Regions from separate parts of the Streptomyces sp. NBC_01283 genome, predicted to be linked through region 2. Evidence: riboswitches for the same ligand, from Rfam matches in the RefSeq annotation. Region 2 holds a riboswitch; each other region holds the start of a gene.

Region 1 (5,369 bases), 1.3 Mb from region 2:
AGCAGCGCGGCCTGAGCGCGTACTACGGACAGGCCGGCGTCAACTGGATGTCCGCGCACTCCGGAATCGACTTCCCGGTGTCGTACGGCACCGAGGTGCTCGCCGCCACCGACGGCACGGTCTCCACGAAGTGGAACAGCGCCTACGGCAACATGGCGATCGTGACCGCCAAGGACGGCACGGAGACGTGGTACTGCCACCTATCCACGCACAAGGTGTCCAGCGGACCCGTCAAGGCGGGCGACCCCATCGCCTTCTCCGGTAACTCCGGCAACTCCACGGGACCGCACCTGCACTTCGAGGTGCGCCCCGGCGGCGGCTCGGCTATCGACCCGCTGCCGTGGCTGCGCAGCCACAACCTCGACCCGACGTAACTCCGGCCGCCGCCCCGGGCGTTACAGCTTCTCCACCGGCGCGTACCGCAGCAGGAGCCGCTTCGGCTTGGGCTCTCCGAAGTCCACCGTCGCCTCGGCGTTGGCGCCCGTACCCTTCACTCCGACCACGGTCCCGAGGCCGAACTGGTCGTGCGTGACCCGGTCCCCGATCGCCAGCGCGACCACCGGCTTCTCCGAGGCACGGCGCGTGGCGAAGCCCTGCGCGCCCCCGGTGCGTGAGCGCGACGACGACAAGGAGGAGGCGATTCCGGCCGCGGGCCCGGAGGACGCGGGTGCGCCGACGGAACCCTTCCGCTTCCAGTCCAGGTGTACCTCCGGGATCTCCTCCAGGAAGCGCGACGGCGGGTTGTACGAGGGCTGTCCCCAGGCGCTGCGCATGGAGGACCGCGTCAGATAGAGCCGCTCACGCGCGCGCGTGATGCCCACGTACGCGAGGCGGCGCTCCTCCTCCAGTTCCTTGACCTGGCCGAGGGAGCGCATGTGCGGGAAGACGCCGTCCTCCATGCCGGTCAGGAAGACGACAGGGAACTCGAGGCCCTTGGCGGTGTGCAGCGTCATCAGCGTGATGACTCCGGAGCCGTCGTCCTCCTCGTCCGGGATCTGGTCCGAGTCGGCGACGAGCGCGACCCGCTCCAGGAACTGGGACAGCGTGCCCGAAACGCCTGCGGCAGCAGCCGCGTCCGCTCCGTCCGCGGCGTCGGTCTCAGCGTCGGTGTCGGTGTCGGTGTCGGTCTCGGCGTCGGTCCCGCCCTCCGCTGCACCGCTGTCGTGCTCGAACTCCAGCGCCACGGCTGCGAGTTCCTGGAGGTTCTCGATGCGCGTCTCGTCCTGCGGGTCGGTCGAGGCCTGCAGCTCGGCGAGGTACCCGGTCCGTTCGAGCACGGCCTCCAGGACGACGGCGGGGCCGGCGCCGGACTCGACGATGGTGCGCAGCTCCTCCATCAGCACGTTGAAACGCTTGACGGCGTTCGCCGAGCGGGCCGCCATTCCGTACGCCTCGTCGACGCGCTTCAGCGCCTGCGGGAAGGAGATCTTCTCGCGCTGCGAGAGCGCGTCGATCATCGCCTCCGCGCGGTCGCCGATGCCCCTCTTGGGTACGTTCAGAATGCGGCGGAGCGGGACGGAGTCCTCCGGGTTGGCGAGCACCCGCAGATACGCAAGGACGTCGCGGACCTCCTTGCGCTCGTAGAAGCGGACGCCGCCGACGACCTTGTAGGGCAGGCCGACGCGGATGAAGATCTCTTCGAAGACACGGGACTGCGCGTTCGTCCGGTAGAAGATCGCGACGTCGCCCGCCTTCGCGTCGCCCGCGTCGGTGAGCCGGTCGATCTCGTCGGCGACGAACTGTGCCTCGTCGTGCTCGGTGTCGGCGACGTAGCCGGTGATGCCCGCGCCCGCGCCCGCGTTGGTCCACAGATTCTTGGGGCGACGGCTTTCGTTGCGCTCGATGACGGCGTTGGCCGCGGTCAGGATCGTCTGCGTGGAGCGGTAGTTCTGCTCCAGGAGGATCGTCGTCGCGTTCGGGTAGTCCTCCTCGAACTGGAGGATGTTGCGGATCGTGGCGCCACGGAAGGCGTAGATCGACTGGTCCGCGTCACCCACGACACACAGCTCGGCGGGGTCGTCCCCCTCGCCTCCGGAGGGGCCCACCAGCTCGCGCACCAGGGCGTACTGGGCGTGGTTGGTGTCCTGGTACTCGTCGACCATCACGTGGCGGAAGCGGCGGCGGTAGTGCTCGGCGACGTCGGGGAACGCGCGGAACATGTTGACCGTCGTCATGATCAGGTCGTCGAAGTCGAGGGCGTTCGCCTCGCGCAGACGCGACTGGTACATCGCGTACGCCTGGGCGAGCGTCTTCTCGAAGCCGTCGGCGGCCTGGCCGGCGAAGGTCTCCTCGTCGATCAGCTCGTTCTTCAGGTTCGAGATCTTGGCGCTGAAGGACTTCGGCGGGAACTTCTTCGGGTCGATGTCCAGATCGCGGCAGACCAGCGCCATCAGGCGCTTGGAGTCGGCGGCGTCGTAGATCGAGAAGGAGGAGGTGAAGCCGATCGTCTTCGACTCGCGGCGCAGTATGCGCACGCACGCGCTGTGGAACGTCGACACCCACATCGCGTTGGCCCGCGGCCCGACGAGGTTCTCGACGCGCTCCTTCATCTCGCCGGCGGCCTTGTTCGTGAACGTGATCGCCAGGATCTGTCCCGGGTGCACGTGCCGCTCGGCCAGGAGATACGCGATGCGGTGCGTCAGGACGCGGGTCTTGCCGGAACCGGCGCCCGCGACGATGAGCAGCGGGGAGTCCGCGTGCACGACGGCCGCGCGCTGGTTCTCGTTCAGCCCGTCGAGCAGGGCCGCCGGGTCGATCACGGGGCGCGGGGCGCCGCCGCGGTAGTGCGCGTCCCGAGGTGTGGGCGCGTCGAACTTCCCGTCGAACAGATCATCCGGAACGGATTCCGGACCACTGTCCTCGGGCGGCGGCGGGGGCTCTTCCTCCGAAGCCCGCGAGGGCTTGAGGTCCGCCAGGAAGCTGTCATCAAAGAGGCTGCTCATCGCCTCCCGAGTCTAGGCGGCCCCACTGACAACCCGCCCCGGGTTCCGGCCACCCCGTCCTTCCGCGCCCGCCTACGCCCAGCCCGCGGACCGTCACGTTCCGCTACGTCGCGGCATGCCCGCGTCAAGCGCTTCGCAAAGTAACGAAAACGTATCGGGCATATCGAACATCAACCTTCACACGGGCCACACGAATTGGCTAGGTTGCTGCCCGGGCTGCTCGTACTCCCACCGGCGAACCCCGCCGGGAACGAGTGGCCTCCGCCGAGTTCGATCTCCTCGGAGCCGGGGACCCACGTAGAACTTGGGGTGAATCGGTCCCGTACGCAGTACGGGACCGTAGGGCAACCTTCCGGAACCACCCGCCCGAACCCGACAGCTAACCCGGTAGGCGGTCTACGGAAGGAGTCGCCTCCCTTGGCGTCGCACCGCAAGCCGCGGACCCGCATTGCCGGCCTACGCGCCACCCCCGCCCTCGGTATCACGACGGCAGCCCTGACGTCCGTGGCCCTCCTCTCACAGAGCGCGCAAGCGGCACCGTCCGCGCCCCAGAAGCCCAGCCTCGAAGAGGTCCAGAAGAAGGTCGACGACCTCTACCACCAGGCGGGCGTGGCCACCCAGAAGTACAACTCGGCCAAGGAGCGCACCGACAAGCAGCGCAAGAAGGTCGACGCTCTCCTCGACGACGTGGCAGAGCGCGCCGACAAGCTGAACGAGGCCCGCCGGCAGCTGGGCACGTTCGCCGCGGCCCAGTACCGCACCGGCGGCGTCTCCGAGACCGCCACGATGATGCTCGCCGACGACCCGCAGGGGTTCTTCGACCAGAACCACCTGTCGGACCGGCTGACCGCGCGCCAGAAGAGGGCGGTCGACGACTACCAGACGCAGCAGGCGTCGGCGACGAAGCAGCGCACGAAGGCCACCAAGAGCCTGGAGACGCTGAGCAACTCGCGGGACGACCTCAGGACGAGCAAGCAGACTGTCCAGAAGAAGCTGGGCCAGGCGCGCACGATGCTCTCGGAGCTGACGGCCGAGGAGAAGGCGCGGCTCGCGGCGATCGAGAAGAAGAAGGAAGACGAGGCCAAGCGCAAGGCCGCCGAGCTGGCGCGCAAGCAGGAGGCCGAGGCGGAGGCCAAGCGCAAGGCGGCGGAAGAAGCCGCCGCCAAGGAGCGCGAGTCGGACAAGGAGACCCCGGACGCGGGCTCCGGATCCGGCACCGGCTCCGGCTCCGGCTCCGGCACGGACAGCGGTTACGCGACGAAGGCCGCGAAGGTGATCAACTTCGCCGAGGCCCAGATCGGCAAGCCGTACGTATGGGGCGCCACCGGCCCGGACTCCTACGACTGCTCCGGGCTCACCCAGGACGCGTGGAAGGCCGCGGGGATCTCCCTGCCGCGTACGACGTGGGACCAGGTGAAGGTCGGCACGACCGTCAAGACCGCCGACGCCAAGCCGGGTGACCTGGTCTTCTTCTACGACGACATCAGCCACGTAGGGATCTACATCGGCGACGGCAAGATGATCCACGCCCCGAAGCCGGGTGCGAACGTCCGCGTCGAGTCGATCTACTACATGCCGATCCACAGCGTGGTCCGCCCCGCGTAACCGTCACACCGCATGAGAAGCGGCCCTCCACGCGCGCGTGGAGGGCCGCTTCTCATGGTGGAGGGCCGCTTCTTATGAAGGTGACCGGGTGAGGGTGGAGATCAGGTCCACAGCACCGCGATGAAGATGTTCGCGACGGTCAGCAGCCCGACGGCGCCGAACATCCCCTTGTCCACCTTCTCCTCGTCCCGCTTCACATAGACCAGCGCGAGGATCACGATCAGGACGGCCATCTTGATGCCGATCTTGACGTTGTTGACGGGGTTGTCGTCCGCCTGGTTGAGACCCACCAGGACCACGCCCGTGACGAGCATCGTGAGCGCGCCGTGCAGCATCGCGGGGCTGAAGCGTGCCGTGCCCTGGCCCATCTGCTTCATCTGGGTGAGGAAGCCGCCCAAGAGGGAGGCGATGCCGATGATGTGCAGGCCGACGAAGAGATGGGTGAGAACGTCCATGTCCCGGAGCCTAGCCGGGGCCATATCACCGCTCCGTGGCCAGGTGGGCCACAAGCTCCGCATCAGTCACAGGCGTACGCGAAGGTCGTGCGACTCAGCGGATCGCATGGTCGCACATAGTCACCTGTCCGCACACTTCCGTCAGTTGCGCACAATCCGTCACCAACCCGTGACGGTCAGGTTTAGCGTCCTTCGTCAGGTGACCGGCTCCCCACCGCCGCCCGGTCCAGGGGCGGCAGTCGGACACCACCGCCGAGAATCCGGCGGCGGTCCGCTCCCCCTGTGCGGGCCGCCGCCGGAACCTTAAGGAGCCCCCTACGTTGGCAGCGCACCGCAAGCCGAAACAGCGCTCGCTCAGTGGCCATAC
Region 2 (5,369 bases):
ACGCTGTCCTTTCGATCGTCGGCGACATCGACCCGCAGGAGACCCTCGCCTGGGTCGAGAAGTACTTCGGATCCATCCCCTCGCACGACGGCAAGCAGCCGCCGCGCGACGGATCGCTGCCCGACACGATCGGCAAGGAGCTGCGCGAGGTCATCGAGGAGGAGGTCCCGGCCCGCGCCCTGATGGCCGCCTACCGCCTCCCGGAGGACGGCACGCGCGCGTGCGACGCCGCCGACCTGGCGCTCACGGTCCTCGGCAGCGGCGAGTCCTCCCGGCTCTACAACCGCCTCGTGCGCCGCGACCGCACCGCCGTGGCGGCCGGGTTCGGCCTGCTGCGGCTCGCCGGAGCCCCCTCGCTCGGCTGGCTCGACGTGAAGACGTCCGGTGACGTCGAGGTCCCCGTCATCGAGGCCGCCGTCGACGAGGAGCTCGCCCGCTTCGCGGAAGAGGGCCCCACCGAAGAGGAGATGGAGCGCGCCCAGGCACAGCTGGAGCGCGAGTGGCTGGACCGGCTCTCCACGGTGTCGGGCCGCGCGGACGAACTGTGCCGGTACGCCGTCCTGTTCGGCGACCCGCAGCTCGCCCTCACCGCCGTCGGGCGCGTCCTCGACGTCACCGCGGAAGAGGTCAGGGCGGCCGCGGCGGCCCGGCTGCGCCCGGACAACCGCGCGGTGCTCGTGTACGAGCCCATCGCGCCCGCCGAAGCCACCGACGAGGACGAAGAGGAGGCCGCGAAGTGAGCGAGGCCGCAACGATGCAGTTCCACCCGCAGCCCCAGGCGGGCACCGCACGGCCGTGGGCCTTCCCCGCGCCCGAGCGCGCCACCCTGGACAACGGCCTCACCGTGCTGCGCTGCCACCGCCCCGGCCAGCAGGTCGTCGCGGTGGAGATCCACCTCGAGGCACCGCTGGACGCCGAGCCCGAGGGCCTCGACGGCGTCGCCACGATCATGGCGAGGGCCTTCAACGAAGGCACCGACAAGCACTCCGCCGAGGACTTCGCCGCCGAACTCGACCGCTGCGGCGCCACCATGGACGCGCACGCCGACCACCCCGGCGTCCGCGTCTCCCTCGAAGTCCCGGTCTCCCGCCTCCCCAAGGCGATGGGCCTGCTCTCCGACGCCCTGCGCGCCCCCGCCTTCGCGGACAGCGAGATCGAACGCCTCGTGCGCAACCGCCTGGACGAGATCCCGCACGAGGCCGCCAACCCGGGGCGGCGCGCCGCCAAGGAGCTCTCCCGGCAGCTCTTCCCGGCGACCGCCCGCATGTCGCGCCCCCGCCAGGGCACGGAGGAGACGGTCACGGCCATCGACTCGGCGGCGGTGCGCACCTTCTACGAGAAGCACGTGCGTCCCGCCACGGCGACGGCCGTCATCGTGGGCGACCTGACCGGCGTCGACCTGGACGCCGTCCTCGCCGACACCGTCGGCGCCTGGACGGGCGGCACCGCCGAACCGCGTCCGGTGCCTCCGGTGACCGCGGACGACACCGGGCGTGTCGTCATCGTGGACCGCCCCGGAGCCGTGCAGACGCAGCTGCTCATCGGACGCGTGGGACCGGACCGGCACGACCGCGTCTGGCCCGCACAGGTGCTCGGCACGTACTGCCTGGGCGGCACCCTCACCTCGCGCCTGGACCGCGTCCTGCGCGAGGAGAAGGGATACACCTACGGCGTACGGTCGTTCGCCCAGGTCCTGCGTTCCACGCCGGACGGAAGCGGCGCCGCGATGCTCGCCATCAGCGGCTCCGTGGACACCGAGTCCACGGGCCCGGCGCTCGACGACCTGTGGAAGGTGCTGCGTACGCTCGCCGCCGAGGGCCTCACGGACGCCGAGCGCGACGTCGCCGTGCAGAACCTGGTGGGCGTCGCCCCGCTCAAGTACGAGATGGCGGCGTCCGTCGCGGCCACCCTCGCCGACCAGGTCGAGCAGCACCTGCCGGACGACTTCCAGGCTCAGCTGTACCGCCAGTTGGCCGCCACCGGCACCGTGGAGGCCACTGCTGCCGTCGTGAGCGCCTTCCCGGTGGACCGCCTGGTGACGGTGCTCGTCGGTGACGCCGCGCGGATCGAGGAGCCCGTCAGGGCGCTCGGCATCGGTGAAGTGAGTGTGGTCACCGGCTGAGTGGCAGTCAGGACATGTCGGGACCCCAGTGGCGGGAATTGGCTACTGGGGTCCTCATATGTCCGAATTGCTATGGAGGTTACGTGTCTGCCCTGTGGCGTGCGCTACAAAAACACTGATCCGTTTGTCGTTTGAAAGATGGCCCGCTTAGCGTCATCCCGGCTGTTCGTCATGCAGTACGCCGCACCCGCGGCACCGGACAGTCATCGCCGAGTCCCCGTACGGCGCGAGCCAGGGGAGCCGGGGACCCACATGTCCCCTTGGGGTGAATCGGGAACCTTGCCGTCAGGTGAGGGACTCGTAGGAGACCTTCCTGCTCCGAACCCGTCAGCTAACCCGGTAGGCGAGAAGGAAGGAAAGGATCAGCCGCTTCATGGCGTTCACCCGTGCCACCGGGAAGCACCGTCGCCCGAGCCGCCTCACGCGTACGACCGCGAACGTGGCGGGCGTCGCAGCCCTCACCACCACCGGTGTCATCGGAGGCCTGGCCGCTCCGGCGCTCGCCGCCGACGACGCTGCGGCCCTTGAGCACACCGGCCTCACCCAGGCCATCTCCGTGGGCGACTCGCTCGCCCAGAGCATCGACGCGCAGGCCGCTGCCCAGCAGCAGGCCGCCGACGACGCCGCAGCCGCCAAGAAGGCCGAAGAGGCCGCCAAGAAGAAGGCCGAAGAGGCGAAGCGCAAGGCCGAGGCCGAGGCGAAGGCCAAGGCCAAGAAGGAGCGCGAGGCCAAGGAGCGTGCCGCTCGCGAGGCCGAGCGCAAGCGCCTGAACACCTACGTGGCCCCGGTCAGCGGCTCGTACGTCTCCACGGGCTACCAGACCGGCGGCGCCATGTGGTCCTCCGGCAGCCACACCGGCATCGACTTCCACGCCGCGTCCGGTACCTCGGTCCACGCGGTCGGTTCCGGCACCGTCGTCGAGGCCGGCTGGGGCGGCGCCTACGGCAACAACGTGGTCATCAAGATGAACGACGGCACGTACACCCAGTACGGCCACATGTCGTCCCTCGGTGTCACGGTCGGTCAGGCGGTCACGCCGGGCCAGCAGATCGGCCTCTCCGGCTCCACGGGCAACTCCAGCGGCCCGCACCTCCACTTCGAGGCCCGCACCGGCGAGGAGTACGGCACGGACATCGACCCGATCTCGTACCTCCGCTCGCACGGCGTCAACGTCTGATTCCCGGACGTCTGATCCCCGGCGGTCGCGCGAAGCGCACCTGATTCACCGAAAGCCCCGGCTCGTCGAGAGCCGGGGCTTTCGCCGTTCCGCGTTCCTCGTGCCCCTATCGCCTTTGGCCAAAAGTATCCCTGGATTTCGGCCGACCGTCGGAAATTCGGCGGCTCTGCAATAGAGTCACAGAACAGGCGTCGATCGACCGCGTTTCGCGGGGATTAAGGCGGAGGTCAGTCATGCGCATTCCCGCGCACTCGGTATGCACGGCCATCCGGGACGACATCGTCTCCGGTGTCTACGAACGGGGCGGCCGGCTCACCGAGGAACTGCTCGCGCGCCGCTACGGAGTCTCCCGCGTCCCCGTGCGCGAGGCCCTGCGCACCCTGGAGGCCGAGGGCTTCGTCGTCACGCGCAGGCACGCGGGCGCGTGCGTGGCGGAACCGACCGAGGAGGAGGCCGCCGACCTCCTGGAGATCCGCGCGCTCCTGGAGCCGCTGGGCGCCGCCCGCGCCGCACAGCGCCGCACGGAGGCGCACCTGAAGGTCCTGCGCGGCCTTGTCAGGCTCGGCCAGGAGCGGTCGCGGCACGGCCGGAGCGAGGATCTGCGCTCACTCGGCGGCTGGTTCCACGAGACGCTCGCCCAGGCAGGCGGCAGTCCGGGCCTCACGGCACTGCTCACCCAGCTCCGGCACAAGATCGCCTGGATGTACGTGGTGGAGACGTCGGCGGCGCCCGCCGAGGCCTGGGCCGAGCATGCCGCGATCGTCGACGCGGTGGCGCGCGGCGACGCGGAGCGGGCCCGCGCGCTCACCGCGCAGCACACGGAACGGACCACCTCCGCGCACCGGCCGCGCTTCGTGCAGGGCCGCGGCATCCCCGGTGTGAGGGGTTCGCAACATCCCGTAAACGCAGTGGGCCTGCGGCATTAACAGAGGCGCCGTATACAAAGAAGAGTTATTCGGCGGGGGATTATTTCTGCTGCCCGAATTCAATGTCGACGACTGATATCCGGCAAGCGGAACCAGAAACGCCGAAGGGCCCGCCCCTATTTGGGGCGGGCCCTTCGGCGTATGAGTACCAGTCTTTACTAGACGGTCTCGGGGAGTTCCTCGAGGCCGTCCGCGACCAGCTTCGCCAGACGGTCGAGAGCGGCGTCCGCGCCCTCGGCGTCGGAGGCGAGCACGATCTCCTCGCCGCCCTGCGCGCCCAGACCGAGCACCGCGAGCATGGAGGCGGCGTTCACGGGGTTGCCGTCAGCCTTGGCGATCGTCACGGGGACGCCGGCGGCGGTGGCCGCGCGGACGAAGATGGAGGCGGGTCGGGCGTGAAGGCCCTCGGCCCAGCCGACGTTGACGCGGCGCTCAGCCATGTGTTGCTGCCCTTCCAGGTGTCTCACACTTGTCTAGACCAGTGTCTCATGCCGCCACGAGTGCTCCGCCGGCCGATGGTCCGTACGGCGCCGACCGGTGGTCCGTACGGCGGCGGCCGTAGGTCCCTGCTCCGTCGACCGTACGTCCTCCCGCCTCGGGTCCTCGTCCCGCCCTTCGACGTCTCCTAGCGTGCCCCGGCCGACGCGCCCCCGCGACCCGTACCCTGGGCCCATGCAGACCCCGTCGGACCGGCACGCATACCCCTCCCACTGGGAAGCCGATGTCGTCCTGCGTGACGGAGGCACCGCACGGATCAGGCCGATCACGGCCGAGGACGCGGACCGCCTGGTCAGCTTCTATGAACAGGTCTCGGACGAGTCGAAGTACTACCGCTTCTTCGCCCCCTACCCCCGCCTGTCCGCCAAGGACGTGCACCGCTTCACCCATCACGACCAGGTGGACCGGGTGGGCCTCGCGGCCACCGTGGGCGGCGAGTTCATCGCCACCGTGCGCTTCGACCGCATCGACTCGCGCGGCATGTCCGCGAGCGCGCCCGCCGACGAGGCCGAGGTCGCCTTCCTCGTGCAGGACGCCCACCAGGGCAGGGGCGTCGCCTCCACCCTCCTCGAACACATCGCCGCCGTCGCCAGGGAGCGCGGCATCCGCCGCTTCGCCGCCGAGGTGCTGCCCGCGAACACCAAGA
Region 3 (5,369 bases), 2.8 Mb from region 2:
GAGGCGGCCCGCGGGCACGTCAGGTAGTACGTCGTCGGGAACGGCGTCCCGTCCGGAAGGCGCGGCGCCGTCTCGACGACGTCCGGCTGCCCGCACGGGCAGCGGTGGGCGATGGCCCGCAGGCCGCGCGGCGGGCGGCCGAGCTGCTGCTTGAAGGCCTCGACGTCGGCGTCGGTGGGCTCGGTGCGCGGGGTGGTCGGCGGGGGCGTTTCCATGCCTGTCTTTCGATCGGTTCCGTAGAAGTTCTGTCGAGCCCGGGTGGACTCGGTCGAACCCTGTCGAGCTCAGTCGTCGTCGTCCGGGCGGTCGGCCTTGTCGACGCCGTCCCAGACGTTCGAGTACCAGGGTCGGGCGGCGGCCCCCTGGTCGGTGCGCTGCTTCCTCGCCGCCTCGGGATCGACCACCGTGAAGCCGGTCTCGCCCGGCATCACATAGTGCAGCCGGTCCCGGACACGCTGCTCCGCGTACGCGTCGTCCCGCCAGCGGGCCTTCTCGTCCTTCAGTCTCTCGACGTTCTCGCGGCGCTCGGCCTGCTCCTTGCGCTGGTCGGCGATCTCCGCGCGCTGGGAGACGTACTGCCTTATCGGGTAGGCGAGGGCGACGACCAGCGAGCAGAGCACGAGCGCGAGGAGCGCGGCGCGTCCCGTCAGCCGGGAGCGGCGTGCCTGGCGCTTGGTCTGGGAGCGGTAGACACGCTCCGCGGTCTGCTCGCCGAGCAGCCGCAGCCTGGTCGCGGTGGAGAACCGGTCGCGGTCCTTCACGGCCATGTGTGCCGCCTCCCCGATACGTACGTACGTCCCCGCACACGGTACGGGACCGAGTACGGGGACGTAGGTAACTACTCAGGGCAGCTGCGCTCAGCCCTTGCTGTGCTTATCAGTCCGCAAAGCGGAACCGGGGGAACGCGCTGCGGCCCGCGTAGACGGCCGCGTCGTCGAGGATCTCCTCGATGCGGAGCAGCTGGTTGTACTTGGCGACGCGCTCGGAGCGGGCCGGGGCGCCGGTCTTGATCTGGCCGCAGTTGGTGGCGACGGCGAGGTCGGCGATGGTGACGTCCTCGGTCTCACCGGAGCGGTGCGACATCATGCACTTGAAGCCGCTGCGCTGGGCCATCTCGACGGCGTCCAGGGTCTCGGTCAGCGAGCCGATCTGGTTGACCTTCACCAGGAGGGCGTTCGCGGACTTCTCCTCGATGCCACGGGCCAGGCGCTCGGGGTTGGTGACGAACAGGTCGTCGCCCACGAGCTGGACCTTGTCGCCGAGCTTCTCGGTGATGACGTTCCAGCCGGCCCAGTCGTCCTCGAACAGCGGGTCCTCGATGGAGACGAGCGGGTACGAGGAGACGAGCTCCTCGTAGTACTCGGTCATCTCGGCGGCCGAGCGGGACTTGCCCTCGAACTCGTACTTGCCGTCCTTGTAGAACTCGGACGCGGCGACGTCGAGCGCGAGGCCGATCTGCTCGCCGGGGACGTAACCGGCCTGCTTGATCGCCTCGAGGATGAGGTCGAGCGCGGCGCGGTTGGAGTCCAGGTTCGGGGCGAAGCCGCCCTCGTCGCCCAGGCCGGTGGAGAGGCCCTTGTCCTTCAGGACCTTCTTCAGCGTGTGGTAGACCTCGGTGCCCCAGCGCAGGGCCTCGGAGAACGACTCGGCACCGATCGGCGCGATCATGAACTCCTGGATGTCGACGTTCGAGTCGGCGTGCGACCCGCCGTTCAGGATGTTCATCATCGGAACGGGCAGCAGGTGCGCGTTCGGGCCGCCGAGGTAGCGGAAGAGCGGGAGGTCGGAGGCCTCCGACGCGGCGTGCGCGACGGCCAGCGAGACGCCGAGGATGGCGTTGGCGCCGAGCGAGCCCTTGTTGTCGGTGGCGTCGAGGTCGAACATCGCCTGGTCGATCAGGCGCTGCTCGGTCGCGTCGTACCCGACGAGCTCCGGGCCGATCTGCTCGATGACGGCGAGGACGGCCTTCTCCACGCCCTTGCCCATGTAACGGTTGGGGTCACCGTCACGGAGTTCGATGGCCTCGAAAGCACCGGTGGACGCACCGGACGGAACGGCGGCACGACCCGTGCTGCCGTCGTCGAGGCCGACCTCGACCTCGACCGTGGGGTTGCCTCGGGAGTCCAGGATTTCCCGGGCTACGACGACGTCGATGGACGGCACGAGCATCTCCTTCTGGGATGTGACGCGGGTACGCGGGGCGTTGGCCTCGCGGACACGAGCCTAACCGGCTCCCGGACAAGAGCCAGCCGAGCGACCGCCCTGTGGACAAACCGAGAGCAAAATGTTTCCGAACGGAACAAAGCGTGGAGGGCAAAAGAACCCCGCCCCGGTGCGTACGGGGGATACGCGCACCGGGACGGGGTGGACCCGTGGGGACGGGGGTGGACCGGCAGTACCTGCGGGCGTCACCGGCTCCGTCGGTCGCGCCTCCGCCGGGGGGCGCGACCGCCAGGTGCCGCCTGCCTGCCTCCTCAGCTCTTAGCTGAGGTGCAGCTGCTGGCCCGGGTAGATCATGTCGGCGTTGTCGATGATGTCGCCGTTGAGCTTGTACACCTTGTGCCAGCCGCCCTTGACGTCCTTGGCCTCGGCGATCTTGGAGAGGGTGTCACCCTTCTTGACCTTGTACTCGCCGTCGCCCTTCTTGACCGTCTTGCCGGTCGGGGTCTCGACGGTCTTCTTGGACTCGGCCTTCGGCGCGGCCTCGGCCTTCTTGGGGGCCTGCTGCTGCGGCTGCTCGGTCTGCGCGCTGGGCTGGCTCTTCGGCTGCTCCTGGGTCTGCTGCGGGGCGCTCTCCTGCGCACCGCCACCCTCGTTGGAGGCGCCCGAGAGGCCGACGCCGCAGCTCGGCCAGGCACCCTTGCCCTGACCCGCGAGGACCTTCTCGCCGATCTCGATCTGCTGGGCCTTGGAGGCCTGGTCGGCGCTGGGCGCGTACTTCGTGCCGCCGTACGCGGCCCAGGTGGACGACGAGAACTGCAGGCCGCCCGTGTAGCCGTTACCGGTGTTGATCGACCAGTTGCCGCCCGACTCGCACTGGGCGACGGCGTCCCACTCGGAGTTCGTCGCGGCGGAGGCCTGGCCGGCCGCCATCAGCGGGGCCGCGACCGCGACACCGGTGACGCCGGCGAGCGTGGCGACACGGGTGGCCTTGGACGGACGGCGGTGCTTGCCCTTGCTGGAAAACAGCATGAGTGATCCCCTCACCGACGCCTGCGAGGTGAGCTGTCGGGTTCGGGCCAGTGAAGTTGCCCGGCCGCGCTTCCTGAGCGCGACTTAACCCCTAGCCGTTCCCGTCCGTGTGCCTCGCTCTCGCGATGCTCAACGGCCGGGCCCGGCGGAAACCTTGGGTCCCCCGCTCCTGCCTACGGCGCTTACGCGACGACTGTTCCCGAACGGCCGTTGGCAGGACTCGGCGTACCGACCGGCGGGGCCCGCTGTGGCGAGCGGTCCCGACCGTAGTCATGCGATCGGTCGAATTTCAAAGACGATCAGGGCTTCTGAGACCCATCTCTCACTTGCGCCAATTGGGACATCAAGCGCAAAGCGACTCACCAACTACCCCTACTTTTCGCCCAAATCGAGGCTCTGACCGGGGAGGATGAGATCGGGGTCGGAGCCGACCGACTTCTCGTTCTCGGCATACAGCTCGGTCCACCCGCCCTGCACGTCGAGGTCGTCGGCGATGGCCGAGAGGTTGTCGCCGGAGCGGACCGTGTACGTCCCGTCGGAGCCGTCCTGCTGACGCTCGTCGCCACGGGAGGCATGCCGGCCCGAACCCTCGCGGGAAGCGTCGCCGGACGGCTCGCCGTCCGCGCTGCCGCCGCGGTGGCGGCCCTCGCCCTCACCGGCGGAAGAGCCGGAGCCGGGCGAAGTGGCATCGTCACGCCCGGACTTGTCCGGGTCGCCGGACTTGGCCGAGTCACCCGACTTGCCGGACTCGTCGTGATTCTTGTCTCGTGACGTGTCATCGGAGTCGTCGGCGTCAGCATCGGCGTCGGCGTCATCGGTGCCGGGCCTCTCGGAAGACTTCTCCGAGCCCGAGGGCTTCTTCGAGGACCCGGCGTCGTCCGAGGGGTCGGCGGACTCGCTCGGCTCGTCCGGGTCCGCCTCATCGCCGGACCCGGTCGACTCCGACGGCTCGTCAGAAGGAATCGTCGTGATCGGGGCGCCCGGGTCTACGTCGGCCGCGGCACCGTCCTGGGTGAGACCGGCGATCGGCGCACAGCTCGGCCAGGCCTTGGTCCCCTGGTCGTCGAGGACCTTCTCGGCGACGGAGATCTGCTGCGAGCGGCTGGCCTGGTCGGCGCTCGGCGCGAAGTCGAGGCCGCCGTACTCCTCCCAGAGCTCCTGCGAGAACTGGAGCCCGCCGTAGTAGCCGTTGCCCGCGTCCGCGCTCCAGGATCCGCCGCTCTCGCACTCCGCGAGCTTGTCCCACGTGGCGGTGTCCGCCGCGCTCGCACTGGTGGCGCCGAGCAGCGGGATGGCGATGGCCGATCCTGCGACTCCTGCCGCGACGATCAGAGCCGGGGCCTGGCGGGGGCGTCGGTGACGACCATTGCCGGAGAGCATGCGGGTGCCTTTCGCGTGACTGGAGCGACGACTGCGGCACGGGAGGCCGAGTCGTCGTGAACGTAGCGGCAGTCGAACGCTTGTCACAAGTCGATGCAGCGGAGATCACGTGAAAGTCACAGTCTTGACGGCCTGTCAGCTGGACGGCGTTCCAGACGTCTGATATTTGCTCCGCTGTGCGGGTGTGAACTCCACGGGCAGCGTGCGGAGTCCGCGCATGATGAGGCCGCCACGCCATCTCTATCGAGGCTCTTCGCTCCAGATCTGTGTGAGCATCCCGGCGCGGAGCCGCCCCGTCACCGTGAGCCGAGGAAGTGTCGGCCGCCTGTATGCCTGCGACCCTCGCTCATCGGCGCCCGACACCGCCATCAACTCCGGCCACACCCCCCTTTTCCACCACGTGAGCTGGCGTTCCCTCATGGGGTTCATCGGTCCCCATGTATTCGGCATGTCGACCCAGGAGACTCCGTGACGGAGCCGGTGGAGCATGCCGCAGAATTGCTCGCGAATGTCGTACTTCGTAACGAAGTGCTTCTTTGCCTTCCCGGAGAAGTGGAGCCTGAGAACACTCAGCACCGTCTCCCACTCCTCGTCTGTGGGGTCCGGCGGAACCAGCGCCCCGGTTTCCCAGTGCCATTCGCTGACGGGGCACCTATTACCGGGCTTGCCTACGTCGGTCATGTCCCCGGGGACTACGTGCAGGTCGAACATGTCGAAGACTTCCTTACGCTCTGCGAGCGTCAGAGTCCTCAGCCGTTCCATGGCGCCATTCGCGATGTCCAACAGGTTGTGCGCGC

The links. A riboswitch is a leader RNA that binds a small molecule or an ion and turns the genes downstream of it on or off. The one in region 2 is predicted to bind cyclic di-AMP.
Region 1: it holds a riboswitch for cyclic di-AMP, as region 2 does, so the genes downstream of both, OG302_RS17680 (NlpC/P60 family protein) here and OG302_RS11935 (M23 family metallopeptidase) in region 2, are expected to answer to the same signal.
Region 3: it holds a riboswitch for cyclic di-AMP, as region 2 does, so the genes downstream of both, OG302_RS24875 (transglycosylase family protein) here and OG302_RS11935 (M23 family metallopeptidase) in region 2, are expected to answer to the same signal.

The regions. Positions count from the first base shown of each region.
Region 1 covers NZ_CP108430.1:3,912,625-3,917,993, forward strand. The annotation lists gene OG302_RS17670 (M23 family metallopeptidase) at 1-374, shown strand, start outside; gene pcrA (DNA helicase PcrA) at 396-2,942, opposite strand; cyclic di-AMP (ydaO/yuaA leader) riboswitch at 3,195-3,352, shown strand; gene OG302_RS17680 (NlpC/P60 family protein) at 3,360-4,547, shown strand; gene OG302_RS17685 (hypothetical protein) at 4,649-5,002, opposite strand; gene OG302_RS17690 (NlpC/P60 family protein) at 5,323-5,369, shown strand, end outside.
Region 2 covers NZ_CP108430.1:2,640,018-2,645,386, reverse strand. The annotation lists gene OG302_RS11945 (M16 family metallopeptidase) at 1-740, shown strand, start outside; gene OG302_RS11940 (M16 family metallopeptidase) at 737-2,122, shown strand; cyclic di-AMP (ydaO/yuaA leader) riboswitch at 2,320-2,483, shown strand; gene OG302_RS11935 (M23 family metallopeptidase) at 2,496-3,299, shown strand; gene OG302_RS11930 (GntR family transcriptional regulator) at 3,533-4,225, shown strand; gene OG302_RS11925 (HPr family phosphocarrier protein) at 4,384-4,665, opposite strand; gene OG302_RS11920 (GNAT family N-acetyltransferase) at 4,898-5,369, shown strand, end outside.
Region 3 covers NZ_CP108430.1:5,442,939-5,448,307, reverse strand. The annotation lists gene OG302_RS24890 (DUF501 domain-containing protein) at 1-215, opposite strand, end outside; gene OG302_RS24885 (septum formation initiator family protein) at 285-767, opposite strand; gene eno (phosphopyruvate hydratase) at 877-2,169, opposite strand; gene OG302_RS24875 (transglycosylase family protein) at 2,482-3,192, opposite strand; cyclic di-AMP (ydaO/yuaA leader) riboswitch at 3,196-3,383, opposite strand; gene OG302_RS24870 (transglycosylase family protein) at 3,565-4,572, opposite strand; gene OG302_RS24865 (recombinase family protein) at 4,813-5,369, opposite strand, start outside.